2 regions of the Mesorhizobium album genome follow, and region 1 is predicted to be linked to the other one. Evidence: predicted binding sites of a transcription regulator. Region 1 holds the regulator's gene; the other holds the start of a gene.
The links. Region 1 encodes LexA, which represses DNA repair genes until DNA is damaged. Its sites were predicted from a motif close to TGTTCNNNNTGTGTTCNG; they were not measured.
Positions count from the first base shown of each region.

Region 1 (7,863 bases):
CGGTCGCGCCATTGGCCGTTGTAGCGCGGCGGCAGGCCCCTGGCGCGTGCCGCCTCGCGCATCGCCTCGAGCTCGGCAGGCGTCTCGAAGCTGTAATAGGCCTTGCCCAGGCGCACGAGCTCCTCGGCCACCTCGCGGTGGCGCGGCGCGCGCTCGAACTGCGATACGGCCTCGCCGTCCCACGAGAGGCCGAGCCAGGTCAGCCCGTCCAGAATGGCGGCCGTCGCAGCCTCGGTGGAGCGCTCGCGATCGGTGTCCTCGATGCGCAGCAGCATCGTGCCGCCCGTGTGCTTGGCATAAAGCCAGTTGAACAGCGCCGTGCGCGCGCCGCCGATATGCAGGAAGCCGGTGGGCGAGGGGGCAAAACGGGTGACGACCTTGTCGGACATGGAACTCTCGGAAGAAGCACTGAAGCAGGCGTGGTTGCGCGGACTTTCGCGGTTCATGTAGCATAGGAGGTCTGGGGCGCAAGGGGCAGACCCGATGGCTGGACGTGGCCGGGGCGCGGAGGAGGGCGAGGGGACGACAGCTGGCGTCAGCGAGCGCCTGCTGTTTGCCGGCACCGTGCCTGCCGAAGCGACACCGGTCCCGCTCCCGGCGCCGCGTCCGGCTACAGAGATTCTGGAGCCTGGCGGCGGGGCCTCTCGCACGCTCTCTCCGCCAGCAACCATCGATCGGATCCGCAGGCAGGTGCGCCGCGCTTCGCTTCCCGCGTTTGGCCGAAGCGTCGCTGCAGCCGCTGCCACCGAGCTTGACCGCGGCATCGGCTTCCTGCTGGTGCCGGTTTTCCTGGCAGCGGGCGTCATCCTCTATTTTTCCCTGAGCACCGAGCCGGATCTCTACAGGCCGCTTGCGGCTGTTGCGCTGATCGCCGTCTGTGCGGCGGTTTCGCGCTCATGGCCGAAGACGCACCTCCTCTTCATGGCGGCGCTGTTTTGCGCGCTGGGCTTTGTCGCTGCGAAGGTCGAGACCTGGCGCGCCGCAACACCGATGCTCGGCTCCGAGATCCAGACACGGCTGATGGGCCGTGTCGTCATCGCCGAGGAAATGGCCAATGACCGTATCAGGCTGACCATCGACCTCATCTCGACCGCGCACCCTAAGCTGCGCTACGCCCCGGATCGCGTCAGGCTCTCGGCGCGCAGGATCCCACCCGACTTGGAGGCAGGATCGCTGGTGACAGGCTATGCGCGGCTCTTGCCGCCGACCGGCCCGGTCCGCCCCGACAGCTACGACTTCTCCTTCGACAGCTATTTTTCCGGCATCGGCGCCAGCGGGTTTTTCCTCGGCGATCCGAAAGTCGTTTCGGCAACCGACCCGCCCGCCGGCGCAGGCCTAGCCTCCGCCGTCGAGAACGCTCGCGAAAATATCGCAGATCATATCAGAAGCACGGTCGGCGGTCCGGAAGGGGAGATCGCGGCTGCGCTGATCGTCGGTGTTCGCGCGGGCATTCCCGAGGACATCAACGAGGCGATGCGGCGGACCGGTATCTACCACATCATCTCGATTTCCGGCCTGCACATGGCGCTGGTCGCCGGCACGATCATGCTTTTGCTGCGCGGCGCCTTCGCGCTGTTTCCGGATTTCTCCTCGCGCCGCCCGGTGAAAAAATACGCCGCGGCAATCGCGCTGGTGTCGATCGCCGCTTATCTCGTCATTTCCGGCGTCGTGGTCGCGGCCGAGCGGAGTCTCATCATGCTCGCGGTCATGTTGATCGCCGTGCTCTTCGACCGGGCGGCGCTGACGATGCGCAATCTGGCGATTTCGGCCATCGCCGTCATCCTGGTGTCGCCGCATGAAGTGGTCGGCCCGAGCTTCCAGATGTCGTTTGCCGCCACGGCAGCGCTCGTCGGCGCCTATGCCGGCTGGGCCGAATACCGCACCGGCAAAGTGAGGGTGCCGCCGCCGAAGCGTTCGTTCCTGCGGTTCCTGTCGCGAAAGCTGGCGGTCGGAGCGGGTGGCGCCGCCATGACCTCGATCATCGCCGGAAGCGCTACGGCATTGTTTGCCATCTGGCACTTCCAGCGCGTCTCGCCGCTCAGCCTGCTGGCCAATCTCGCGATCATGCCGATCGTCACGGTCGTGATGTTCCTTGCCGTCGCCAGCGCCGTCATGATGCCGTTCGGCTTCGACTGGCCTTTCCTCTATTTGATGGGCAAGGGGCTGACGGCGATGATCGCGATCTCGGGGTGGATTTCGGAACGCTCGCCGGTCGATGCCGTCGGGCTGATCTCGATCCAGTCGGTGCTGCTTACGACAATCGCGCTGGTCATTGCGACCATGGCCACCACCTGGCTCAGGCTGGCGGCCGTTCCCTTCGCGTTGGCCGGCCTGCTGACGATCCCGCAGGTGCGCACGCCGGACGTCCTGATTTCCGAGGATGCGCATCTGGTGGCGATGCCGATCGGCGGCGGCGAACTCGCCATCAACCGCGCGCGCTCCAACGAATTCACAACCGACAACTGGAAACGGCGCTGAAGGCCGAGACAATCGTGCCGCCCGAGACATTCGTCAGCGGGGAGATAACCGATCCCGTCGGCCTGCCGCCAGGCTCGCCTTTCTACTGTACCGGCGACCTCTGCATTGGCCGGCATCCATCCGGCGCGCTCGTCGCGCTAGCCGAGAACCGCGACAGCGCCCGGCCGGCCTGCGGCTTCGCCGATCTCATCGTCATCAACGACGCCATGGCCTACAACCCTTGCCGCGATCCACGCGTCCTCGTCGTCACCAAGCGGCAGCTCGCGCGTGACGGCAGTGCCGCCGTCTTCTTCGACCCGCAATCGGCGACAGCGCGGCCAGCCATTCACTATGCCGTCCAACAGCCTTACCGTCCCTGGCACGAGCAACGACGGTATTCGCGCGAGGCGAGGGGGCTGGCACCCTACAAGCAGCCTGAAACGCCAGAAGCCAAGCCTCAACCGGCTCAGTAGCGGTTCAGCCATGCTGAACCGCTACTGAGTGTTTGTCTTGACGCAATTCCGGACGGAAAACCGCTGCGCACTTTCCTGGAATTGCTCAGTAGCGCCGGATGAGCCCGACGAGCTTGCCCTGAACCTTGACGCGATCTGGGCCGAAGATGCGGGTCTCATAGGCCGGATTGGCGGCTTCCAACGCGATCGAGGCGCCCTTGCGGCGGAAGCGCTTCAGTGTCGCCTCCTCGTCATCGACCAGCGCCACCACGATCTCACCCGGGCTCGCGGTGTTGGCATTGCGGATGATCACGGTGTCGCCGTCGAAGATGCCCGCCTCGATCATCGAGTCGCCCTTGACCTCCAGCGCATAGTGCTCGCCGCCCGTGATCATGTCCGGCGGCACCGTGATCGAATGCGTCTGGTGCTGGATGGCGTCGATCGGCACACCGGCGGCGATGCGGCCCATCACCGGAATGGACACGGCCGAAACGGCATCGTCGTCATTGCTGGGCGCCGGCGTGCGCGAAGGCGCCGCAGGCTTGATCTGTCGGCCGAGATTGCCTTGTCCGAGACTTCCCTGGATGACGCTCGGCGAAAACTTCCTCGCCGCGTTGAGGCCGGGCGCGATGGAATCGGGCAGGCGCAGCACCTCGAGGGCGCGCGCCCGGTTCGGCAGCCGGCGAATAAAGCCGCGCTCCTCCAGTGCCGTGATCAGGCGGTGGATGCCCGACTTCGAGGCAAGGTCGAGCGCTTCCTTCATCTCGTCGAAAGACGGCGGAATGCCGCTTTCCTTGAGCCGTTCGTGGATGAACATCAGAAGTTCATGTTGCTTGCGTGTCAGCATGGCAGCCCCCAACGGGTTCCAAAACCAGAATCAGAAAACAAACCCAGAACAAACACTATCTGTTCCAGTTGTGTTCCGCAACCGTTTAAAGTTTAGTGAATGTGTTGACGTTTTGTTCAGCGTAACATCAGAACGCTGCATTCGGCGCCGGCTTCCGCGGCCGGCGCGTAGGGCTCGCGCACGATCAGGCCGTTGGCGTCGGCCAGCATCCGCAGCATCGAGGAATCCTGGATGCCGAACGGCGTTGCGACCAGCGCCCCGGCATCCTCGCGCACGACGGCGCGCACATAGTCCTGCCTGATGTCGTTAGCGTGCATCGCGGAACCCAGCCATGCCGTGCGAATGTCCTGCCGGTAGGGACGACCGCCGAGCCGCGCCAGGAGCGGCTTCAGGAACAGTTGCGAGCAAACCAGGCTCGCCACCGGATTGCCGGGCAGGCCGACGCAGCGGATGTCGCCGAGCCGGCCAAACATCAGCGGCTTGCCGGGGCGCATGGCGATCTTCCAGAAATCGAGCTGCATGCCTTCGCCGGTCAGCACGTCGTGGATCAGGTCATGGTCGCCCACCGAGGCGCCGCCAAGCGTGACGATGACGTCGGCGCCGGCCTTGACCGCTTTCTTCACCAAAGCCGCGATTGCGTCCTTGCGGTCGGCGGCAATGCCGAGGTCGAGCGCGCGCGCGCCGACCGACTGCGCCACGGCGGCGACGCCATAGGCGTTGGACGAAATAATCTGGTCGGGACCGAGCGCGCTGCCCGGCGGCAACAACTCGTCGCCCGTGGCGATGATCGCGACGAACGGCTGCCGCACCACATTGAGGCTCGGATGGTTGGCCGACGCCGCCAGCGAAAGCGCTGCCGGATCGAGGTCGCGACCTTTATGGAGGAGCACGTCACCCTCGCCGAAGTCGAGTCCGCGGCGACGGACGTTGCGTGCCTGCGCGGTCGGCTCGATCACTTCGATGCTGCCGCCGCCGAGGTCGCGGACATTCTCCTGGATGACGACGGTGTCGGCACCTTCGGGGAGCGGCGCGCCGGTGAAGATGCGCACGGCCTCGCCCTTGCCGACGGAACCAGTAAAGCCGCGCCCGGCAGGCGCCATGCCGATGACGGAGAGCCGCGCCGGCATTGACACTACGTCCGTGTAGCGTACGGCATAGCCGTCCATGGCCGAAGCGTTGAAGGGCGGCTGGGTGCGCAGCGCCGCCACCGGTTCGGCCAGCACGCGGCCGGCCGCATCGGCGAGCGGAACGCTTTCGCTGGGCAGCGCCGCAGCACCTTCCAGCAGGCGTTCGAGCGCCTCGGCGACCGGAAGCAACGCCATCTCAAGAACCTGCCTTGTAGTCGCCCGACTTGCCGCCGGTCTTCTCGACCAGCCTGATGCCGGAAATCACCATGGCGCGATCTGCCGCCTTCGCCATGTCGTAAATGGTGAGACAGGCGACCGAGGCGGCGGTCAGCGCTTCCATCTCCACCCCCGTCTTGCCGTTGACGCGGGTAAGCGCGGTCACTTTGAGGCCGGGGAGCGCGCGGTCGGGCTCGATTTCGACGGCAACCTTGGTGAGAAGCAGCGGGTGGCAGAGCGGGATCAGTTCATGCGTCTTCTTGGCCGCCATGATGCCGGCGATGCGTGCGGCCCCCAGCACGTCGCCTTTCTTGGCGTCGCCGGCCAGGATCATGTCCAGAGTTTCCGGGCGCATGGTGACGAAACCTTCGGCGATTGCCGTGCGCGTCGTCTCGGCCTTGTCGCCGACATCGACCATGTTGGCTTCGCCCTTGGCGCCGATATGGGTGAGGGCGGGCATCAGACGGCCTCGGCCGGCGCATTACCCGTCAGCAGAAGCGAGGTCGCGGCTGCCACGTCGGCCTGCCGCATCAGGCTCTCGCCGACGAGGAAGGTGCCGATCCTGCTCTTTTCCAGCCGGCGGCAATCCTGATGCGTGAAGATGCCGCTCTCGCTGACGAGCAGCCGGTCAGACGGCACCATGGCCGCAAGCCGCTCGGAAACGTCGAGGCTGGTCTCGAAGGTTCTCAGATCGCGGTTGTTGATGCCGATCAGCCGCGACGTGAGCTGGAGCGCGCGCTCCATTTCCTTCTCGTCATGCACCTCGACCAGCGCGTCCATGCCGAGCTCGAAAGCCGTCGCTTCGAGCTCGCTGGCTAAAACGTCGTCGACGCTTGCCATGATGATCAGGATCGCGTCCGCGCCCCAGGCGCGGGCTTCATAAACCTGGTACGGGTCGAAGAGGAAATCCTTGCGCAAAGCGGGCAGGCCGACCGCGGCGCGCGCGGCGGTCAGGAACGCGGGCGCGCCCTGGAAGGACGGAGCGTCGGTCAGCACCGAAAGGCAGGCAGCACCCCCTTGCTGATAGGCCCTGGCAAGCGCCGGCGGATCGAAGTCGGCGCGGATCAGCCCCTTGGAAGGGCTCGCCTTCTTGATCTCGGCAATCAGCGCGAAGCCGCCGGCCTTCCGCTTGGCCTCGAGCGCGGCGAGGAAGCCGCGCGGCGGCTCGGCATCCTTCGCCCTGGCCTTGATCTCGGCAAGCGGCACGCTGAGCTTCGCCGCGGCGATCTCTTGGCGCTTATAGGCTTCGATCTTGCGCAGGATATCGGACAAGGTTCTAACCGTTCGAGATTTCGATGAGCCTGTCGAGCACTGCGAGCGCCCGGCCGCTGTCGATGGCTTGCGCGGCGGCTTCAATGCCGTCAGCAAGCGTCGTCGCCTTGCCCGCCACCACCAGCCCGGCGCCGGCATTCATCAGCACGGTGTCGCGATAGGCACCTGCCGCGCCGCCCAGCATATCGCGCAATGCCTTGGCATTGTAGTCCGCGTCGCCGCCACGCAGCTCTTCCTTGTCGTGCCGCTTCAGCCCGACCGCCTCCGGGGTGAGCGTGAAGCTGCGGATCTCGCCGCCTGCGAGTTCCGCCACCTGCGTTTCGCCGGTGGTGGTGATTTCGTCGTAGCCGTCGCCGTGCACCACCCAGACATGGTCTGCGCCGAGCGTCTTCAGCGTCTCTGCCACCGGCATGATCCACTCCGGCAGGAAGACGCCGACCATCTGGCGGCTGACGCCGGCCGGGTTCGACAGCGGGCCGAGCAGATTGAAGATGGTGCGTGTGCCGAGCTCGCCCCTGATCGGGCCGACATGCTTCATCGCCGGATGATGCGCCGGCGCGAACATGAAGCCGACGCCGGCCTCGTGGATGCAGCGGCCGATCGTCTCCGGCGGAATGTCGATCTTGACGCCAAGCGCCATCAGCACGTCGGCGGAACCGGTCAGCGAGGACAGGCCGCGATTGCCGTGCTTGGCGACCGGAACCCCCGCCGCAGCGACGACGAAAGCCGAAGCGGTCGAGATGTTGACGCTGTGCGAATTGTCGCCGCCGGTGCCGACGATGTCGATCGCGCCCTGCGGAGCTTCGACGCGCAGCATCTTGGCGCGCATCGTGGCGACCGCGCCGGAAATCTCGCTCACCGCCTCGCCGCGCACGCGCAGCGCCATCAGGAAGCCGCCGATCTGGCCCGGCGTCGCATCGCCCGACATGATGATGTCGAAAGCCTCGCGCGCCTCCTCGAAGGAGAGCGCGGTGCCGGTGGCGATCTTGGCTATGTGTGTCTTAAGAGCGCTCATCGTGTCTGTGCCTGGGAAACGGCGGCCGGATCGATGCGAACGTCATATTGCGACTGCAACTGCGCCACCAGCTGGTCGAGCAGGTCGTCGGACATGCCGGCGCTGAAGGATTTCTGCGCGTCTTCCGGAACCGAGCTGCCATCGGCGCCAGCCGGTTCGAAGACCTCGGCGACCTTGAACAGGATCTGGCCGTCACCGGTGGGCGAGGGAATCAGGCCCGTGCCGCCTTCGCCGACGCCGAACATGGCGGCAGCGCCTTCCTTGCCGAAATCGGCATCGTCGGCCTCGCGCTTCAGACCGCGCTTGGTCTGCTTCTCAAGCTTCAGTTCGCCGGCGATGACGTCGAGCGTCGCGCCGGCCTTCAGGCGCTTTTCCAGTTCCTGCGCCTTGGCGTCGAGCCGCTTGTCGGTCTCCGCGGTGGTCCAGTCGGCCGCCACCTTCTGGCGGACTTCGTCCAGCGTGCGGTCGCGCGCCAGC
Region 1 covers NZ_JAVIIW010000004.1:9,062-16,924, reverse strand. Annotated here, with positions in the region: gene gltX (glutamate--tRNA ligase) at 1-389, opposite strand, end outside; partial or broken gene RFN28_RS04540 (ComEC/Rec2 family competence protein) at 484-2,930, shown strand; gene lexA (transcriptional repressor LexA) at 3,016-3,756, opposite strand; gene RFN28_RS04530 (molybdopterin molybdotransferase MoeA) at 3,873-5,078, opposite strand; gene moaC (cyclic pyranopterin monophosphate synthase MoaC) at 5,080-5,562, opposite strand; gene trpC (indole-3-glycerol phosphate synthase TrpC) at 5,559-6,371, opposite strand; gene trpD (anthranilate phosphoribosyltransferase) at 6,376-7,386, opposite strand; gene RFN28_RS04510 (SurA N-terminal domain-containing protein) at 7,383-7,863, opposite strand, start outside.

Region 2 (7,863 bases), on a different contig from region 1:
GCGGCCGGCGCCGTAGCCGCTGTCGGTCTCGCCATAGCCGATACGCTCGACCTGATGGCCGGAGCGCGTGCCCCAGTTGCGGTCGGTGGCCTCGGTGCGGTTCGCCTGCGCGCGCTGCCAGCCGGGCGTGGCATAGGTGTTGGAGAAGCTGCCCTGATCCTTGGCGCCGATATTGTCGAAGCGCGACGCGCCATAGGGGTTCTGCCGGCCACCGCCTCGGCCCGAGGCGAAAGCGCCGCCGCCGTACGGATTGCCGTAGCCGCCATAGGAATTGCCGCCGTCGGCGACGTCGACATGGGTTTCCGGCAGTTCGTCGAGGAAGCGCGACGGGATCGTCGACTGCCACAGGCCATGGATCAGTCGGTTGGAGACGAACCAGATATGCAGGTTCTTTTTCGCCCGCGTCAGGCCGACATAGGCGAGGCGGCGTTCTTCCTCCAGGCCTGAGCGGCCGCCTTCGTCCAGCGCGCGCTGATGGGGAAAGAGGCCCTCCTCCCAGCCGGGCAGGAAGACGGTCTCGAATTCGAGGCCCTTGGCCGAGTGCAGCGTCATGATCGACACCGCGTCGAGCGACTCGCCTTGCTCGGCCTCCATGACCAGCGCGACATGCTCGAGGAAGGCGCGCAGCGACTCGTACTCCTCCATGGAGCGGATCAGCTCCTTGAGGTTCTCTAGCCGCCCGGGCGCTTCCGCCGAGCGGTCGTTCTTCCACATGTCGGTGTAGCCGCTCTCCTCAAGGATGGTCTCGGCGAGCTCGGTGTGGGGCGTGGTTTCCAGCGCCTTCTGCCAGCGCTCGAAATTGGCCGCGACCTCACGGAGCGCGGCGCGCGGCTTCGGCTTCAGCTCATCGCTTTCGGCAAGCCTGGCCGCGGCCTCCAGCATCGGGATTTGCATGGCGCGGGCCGTGTCGTGGATCTGGCGGATGGTGGCTTCGCCGAGCCCGCGCTTCGGCACGTTGACGATGCGCTCGAAGGCGAGGTCGTCGCCGCTGTTGGAAACGACGCGGAAGAAGGCCAGCGCATCGCGGATTTCCAGCCGCTCGTAGAAGCGCGGACCGCCGATGACGCGATAGTTGAGCCCAAGCGTGATGAAGCGGTCTTCGAAGGCGCGCATCTGGAAGGACGCGCGCACCAGGATCGCCATGTCGTTGAGATTGTGCTTCTGGCGCTGATAGGCCTCGATGGCCTCACCGACGGCGCGCGCCTCTTCCTCCGAGTCCCAGGCGGCATGGACATGCACCTTGTCGTCCTCGGGGTCGTCGCGGTCGGTAAACAGGGTCTTGCCGAAGCGGCCTTCATTATGGGCGATGAGATGCGAGGCAGCGCCGAGGATGTGCGCGGTGGAGCGGTAGTTGCGCTCCAGCCGGATGATGGTGGCGCCCGGAAAATCCTTGTCGAAGCGCAGGATGTTGTCGACCTCGGCGCCGCGCCAGCCATAGATCGACTGGTCGTCGTCGCCGACGCAGCAAATATTCACGCTCACGGGCTGTTCCGCGCCTGCCGGCGCGGGCCCTCCGTGGGGGCCTCGCAACGGCTCGGACGCCCGGTCGGGCTTGCGGCCTTCGGCCGAACGCGAATCCGCCGACGCTGAAGCTCGGCCACCATTGGGGCGCTGCGCCAACAAGCGCAGCCACATGTACTGCGCGGTGTTGGTGTCCTGGTACTCGTCGACCAGGATGTATTTGAACTTGCGGTGATAGTCCTTCAGCACGTCCGGATAGGCGCGGAAGATGCGGATCGGGTGGTAGAGCAGATCGCCGAAATCGCAGGTGTTCAGCGTCTGCAGCCGCTCCTGATAGGCCTTGTAAAGCTGGCGGCCCTTGCCGTTGCCGAAGCTGCGCGCATCGCCTTCCGGAATCTCGTCGGGGCCGAGGCCCTTGTTCTTCCAGTTGTCGATCATCTGCGCGAACTGCTTGGCCGGCCAGCGCTTGTCGTCCAGATTTTCGGCCTGGATCAGCTGCTTGATCAGCCGTACCACGTCGTCGGTGTCGAGGATGGTGAAGTCGGATTTCAGCCCGGCAAGCTCGGCATGGCGGCGCAAGAGCTTGACGCCGATCGAGTGGAAGGTGCCGAGCCACGGCATGCCTTCGACGTTGCCTTCGCCGATCAGCAGGCCGATGCGCTGCTTCATCTCGCGCGCGGCCTTGTTGGTGAAGGTGACGGCGAGGATCTGCGAGGGGAAGGCCCTGCCGGTGGCGAGGATGTGGGCGATGCGCGTGGTCAAAACCCGCGTCTTGCCGGTGCCGGCGCCGGCCAGCACCAGAACCGGGCCCTCGGTTGTTTCGACCGCTAGCCGCTGCTCGGGATTGAGTCCCTTCAGATAGTCGGGCGCGCTGTTTTGGGTGCTGCGGGCCGCCATGGCGCGCGCGGCAATGCCGGACGGGGCCGCGGGCCGCGCATTCGGTTCGTCAAAGAAGGGCATGTCTTCCGAAAAGCCGGACATCGCTCCCGAATGTAGTGATTCGGCAGCGAAAGGCCAGAAGCGTCTACGTTTTGTTCCATTTTTGCGCTGCTCCGGTTCGCTTGACAGGGACGGCCGGGGAGGGAAAGCTGCCGGTGGGGCAGGGACGGCACGCCGTTGCCTGAGAGGCGCCGCACGCGCGCAACAGTCGAAGGAGTACCGTCTTGGCTGTCACCATCACCTCCCTTGTCCTTGTCCTTATCGGTCTGGTTCTTGGCGGCGGCGGCATCCGGCTCGTGATGCTGGGCGGCAGCTGGTACTACGCAATTACCGGTCTCGCCTTCTTGATCGCCGCCTGGCTCATCTTCCGCCGCAGATCGACGGGGCTCTGGCTCTATGCGGCGATCGTGCTCGCCTCGCTGTGCTGGGCAGTGTGGGAAACCGGCTTCGACTGGTGGCAGCTCGGCCCGCGCGGCGGCATCATTGTCCTCGTCGCGCTCTGGCTGCTGACGCCGTGGGCCAGACGGGGGTTTACCGGTCCCGACGGACGCGCCCCTCTCATCCTGGCGGTGCTCGCCTCGCTTGCGGTGGCCGGTTATTCGATGACCGTCGATGCCATGGATATCGACGGCACACTCGGTACCGACAAGGTGACGCCAACGGCCAATCTCGGCGGCGATATGCCGGCCGGCGAATGGCATTCCTACGGCCGCACGCCATTTGGCCAGCGCTATTCGCCGCTCGACCAGGTCACGCCGGACAATGTCGCCAAGCTGCAGGCGGCCTGGACCTACCGCACCGGCGATGTGAAAGGCCCCGACGATATCGAGGAGACAACCTACCAGGTAACGCCGCTGAAAGTGGGTGACGCGCTCTTCATCTGCACGCCGCACAATTTCGCCATCGCCATCGATGCCGCGACCGGCAAGGAGAAATGGCGCTACGATCCGAAGGTGAAGGCCGACCCCAACCGCCAGCATCAGACCTGCCGAGGCGTGTCCTACTACGCCGATCCGAAGATCGCGGCCGGGCAACCCTGCGCCGGACGCATCTATCTGCCGACCTCCGATGCCAGGCTGATCGCGCTTGACGCGGCCAACGGCCAGGTGTGTTCGTCCTTTGCCGAAGGCGGCACGCTCAACCTCATGGCCAACATGCCCTATCCGAAGTCGGGCTACTACTATTCCACCTCGGCGCCGCTGATCGTCGCCGGCAAGATCATCGTCGGCGGCGCGGTCAACGACAATTATTCGACCGAGGAGCCGTCCGGCGTGATCCGCGCCTATGATGCCGGCACCGGCGCTTTGCTGTGGAACTGGGACTCCGGCAATCCGGACCAGACGGCGCCGCTGCCGGCGGGGCAAAAATACACGAACAACTCGCCGAACATGTGGTCGACGGCGAGTGCCGACGAGAAGCTCGGCTTGCTCTACCTGCCGCTCGGCAACCAGACACCGGACCAGCTCGGCATGGGCCGCAGCGCCAATGTCGAGAAATTCTCCTCCTCGATCACGGCGCTCGACCTCAACACCGGAAAAGTGCGCTGGGTTCGCCAGCTCGTGCATCACGATCTGTGGGACATGGACGTGCCGGCCCAGCCGACGCTGGTCGACATCACCTCGGCCAGCGGCGCGATCGTGCCGGCGCTGGTTGGGCCGACCAAGCAGGGCGACCTCTATGTGCTTGATCGGAGCACCGGCGAGCCGATCATCCCGGTGAAGGAAATGCCGGCGCCGGGCGGCGCGATCGAAGGCGACCATGCCTCGCCGACACAGCCGGAATCCGGGCTTTCATTCAATCCCAAGCGGCTGACCGGCGCGGACATGTGGGGCATCACCATGTTCGACCAGTTGGCATGCCGGATCGCGCTCAGGAAATTGCGCTACGAGGGGCGCTACACGCCGCCCTCGCTGCAGGGCTCGCTGATCTATCCCGGCAATTTCGGCGTCTTCAACTGGGGCGGCGTCGCCGTCGATCCGGTGCGGCAAGTGATGTTCGGCATGCCGACCTATCTTGCCTTCACGTCCAAGCTCATTCCACGCGCCGACGTGCCGCCGCCGAGTGACAACACCAAAGGCAGCGAGCAGGGGCTGAACCAGAACGAAGGCGCGCCCTACGCGGTGATGATGAAACCGTTCCTGTCGCCGCTCGGCATTCCCTGCCAGGCGCCGCCCTGGGGCTATGTCGCCGGCGTCGACCTCAGGACCGGCCAGATCGCCTACAGGCATCGCAACGGCACCGTCTACGACATGACGCCGCTGCCTCTGCCGTTCAAGGTCGGCGTTCCGGGCATCGGCGGGCCGATGATCACCGCCGGCGGCGTGGCCTTCCTTGGAGCCGCGGTTGACGACTATCTGCGCGCCTACGATCTCACCACCGGCAGGCAGCTCTGGCGGGCAAGGCTTCCGGCGGGCGGGCAGTCGACACCGATGACCTACACGGTCGCCGACGGACGGCAGTTCGTGGTCATCGTTGCCGGCGGCCACGGCTCGGTCGGCACCAAGCCGGGCGATTATGTGATGGCCTACACGCTGCCCAAGTAGATGGGCGATGTTCAGGTGATGCCTGACCTGACTCTCGGCGCATCTGTCGCATAGGCAACAGCCCGCAGTCGCCTTCCCTGGCCGAACCGCTTCAGAGTCCGAGATGGCTCCTCAGGCTGGGCACCTGGCCGAGCACCTGATTGGTGAGATCCGGGCCGGCGGCTGCTTCAGCCTGCCTGATCAAGGTCTCGCCGGCCTGACGGATCTGCGCCATGTCGAGGCCGGACTCTTTCAGCGCGGCGATGCCGTTGATCAGCGCGCCGGCCTTTTCGCCGAGCACGCCGCCAAGCGCGCCCTGCAGCGACGACAGCAAGCCACCGCCCGAATTTGCGGCAGCTCCGGCGCCCATCACATCGTACTGCCGGGCCAGCGCATCGGCGCCGGGGATCTGGGCGAAGAAGGACGAAACGCTGGTGCCTTCCGCTTCGTGCTCGAGCACGGAGAAGACGGTGCCGACGACCTTCTCCGTGGTCGCTTGGTCCAACCCTGCCTTTTGCGAAACGCTGTTGACGATGTCCTGGACGTTCATGGCATTTCCCCTCTCGTTTCCGGACCCTCTTCATGACCGGGCCAGGCTTAGCCGCATCGGCAGCTTCCCTTCCCAATGTGACAGCACCATCAAGGCTTTCGGAAATGACCAAAATGTGATGGGCGCCTTGGGCATCACCGCGGTGACGGGCACGTTCCCATTCAACGAACGGTTCCGGGCAAGATCGTCGCCCGTCCGTGACTGGACCATGCGAGCCTCAACCCTATCTTGCGCGGCAAACAGCCGTCGAGGAGAGCCATGACCGAACCTGTTGCCAAGCCTGTCATCACCCAGGCGATGATCGATGCCTATGACGAGTACACGCACCTGACCCTCGACCGGCGGCGCTTCATGGAGCAGCTAACCCGGCTCGCCGGATCGGGCGCGGCGGCAGCCGCGATCGCGCCGATGCTGGCGGCCAATTCCGCCAGGGCAGCGATCGTCGCTGAGGACGATCCGAGGGTGAAGGGTGAGGACATCACCTATCCGGGCAGCAGCGGCGAGATGAAGGGCTATCTGGTCAAGCCGGCGAACCAGTCCGGCAAGCCGGGGGCGGTTATCGTCGTCCATGAGAACCGGGGGCTCAACCCGCATATCCGCGATGTCGCCCGGCGCGTGGCGCTGGAAGGCTTCGTCGCGCTGGCGCCTGATTTCCTGTCGCCACTCGGCGGCACGCCCGCCGACGAGGACAAGGCGCGCGACATGTTCACCAAGCTCGAGGCTGCCCAAGTCGCGGCCGACGGCGTGGCGACGGTCGCCTATCTCAAGGGTGACAAGGACGGCAACGGCAAGGTCGGCGCCGTCGGCTTCTGCTGGGGCGGCGGCACGGTGAACGCGCTCGCCGTTCGCTCACCGGACCTCAGCGCCGGCGTCGCCTATTACGGCATGCAGCCGAAGGCCGAGGATGTGCCGAAGATCAAGGCGGCGCTGCTGCTGCACTATGCCGGGCTGGACGAACGCATCGACGCCGGCATCGAGGCTTACAAGAAGGCGCTCGATGCCGCGCATGTCGACTATAAGGTCTATATCTACGACGGCGTCAATCACGCCTTCAACAACGACACCTCGGCCGCGCGCTATGACAAGAAGGCGGCCGACCTCGCTTGGGGAAGGACCATTGCTTTCCTTAAGGAGAAGCTGGCCTGACCTGAATCTGAACGCAGCACCGTCGGCGGATTACGCCCGCGCCGGCTTATGCATGGCGACGCCCGCCACGACCAGCGCGATGCCGAGGCAATCGGTGAGGCTGGGAACCTGCCTGAGCACGATGACGCCGATCAGCGTCGCGGTGAGGGGTAAGAGCGAAAGCATCAGGGCGAAGCTTGCGCGCGGTAGCCGCGCCATGGCGAGCTGGTCGCAGATATAGGGGATGACCGAGGAGCAGACGCCGACGCCGATGGCGGCGATCAGCAGTTGCGGCGCCAAGAAGGCGGGCAGTGCCTCGCTGAAGCCGATGGGCAATACGACCAGGAAAGCGATCGCCATAGCCGTGCCGAGGCCGGCTATGCCAATGCCGGTCTGGGCGACGCGGTGGCCGATGACGATATAGCCGACGAACAGAGCGCCGTTGAGGAAGGCCCAGAACAGGCCGACGGGATCGCTCGACCATTTTATGTCGATCAGCAGCAGGGTGCCGGCGACGGCGATGCCGAGCGCCGCGAAATTGCGCCGGCTCCGCAAGCCGACCAGCGCGACGCCGATGGTGCCGACAAACTCGATCGCGGCGACCAGCGAGATCGGCAGTCGGTCGAGAGCCAGATAGAACGCGCAGTTCATCACAGCCAGGCAGGCGCCGAAGGCCAACAGCAGGAGCCGTGCTGAGCGATCGACGCGGGCGAAGACCGTCCATGGCCTTGTGAGTGGCGCGAAGATGAGTGCGGCCGTGGCGATGCGCAGCCAGGCCATGCCAAGCACGCCGACCTGAGCGAACAGCAGCACGGCGAAGGCCGGCCCGAGATAGTGGAAGACGGCGCTGACGCAGAACCAGACATGCGGCGGCAGCGTATTGGCCAGCCTTATGAGGACAGGGCGGCCGGTGTCGCCGGCGATCCGTTTTGCGGTCGGAACTTGCGCTTGAGATTTCATGCGCTCATTATCGCAGGCGAAACCTGCACTTCATATGGAAGAGGAAAGGCGACTTGGCCCTTCTCTAGCCATTAAGAAAGAGAATTTCCGTGAAACGCCTTCGAAATGAAAATGCCGACCTGGATGCGTCGGACCTGAAGATCCTGCGGCTCCTGGAAAAGGATGCGCGCACCAGCACGGCGGAACTGGCACGTGCCGTCGGGCTCTCGGCGCCGAGCGTGGCCGAACGTATCCGCAAGCTGCAGGAGAACGGCGTGATCGAGGCCTATACGGTGAGGATCAATCCGGCGGCGCTCGGCATGAAGC
Region 2 covers NZ_JAVIIW010000013.1:112,573-120,435, forward strand. Annotated here, with positions in the region: gene RFN28_RS13565 (ATP-dependent helicase) at 1-2,442, opposite strand, end outside; gene RFN28_RS13570 (glucose/quinate/shikimate family membrane-bound PQQ-dependent dehydrogenase) at 2,625-4,943, shown strand; gene RFN28_RS13575 (hypothetical protein) at 5,035-5,472, opposite strand; gene RFN28_RS13580 (dienelactone hydrolase family protein) at 5,731-6,618, shown strand; gene RFN28_RS13585 (EamA family transporter) at 6,649-7,557, opposite strand; gene RFN28_RS13590 (Lrp/AsnC family transcriptional regulator) at 7,647-7,863, shown strand, end outside.
Region 2: RFN28_RS13565 (ATP-dependent helicase) is a predicted target of LexA. The motif match lies at 2,494-2,511, and genes of this name have one in related genera.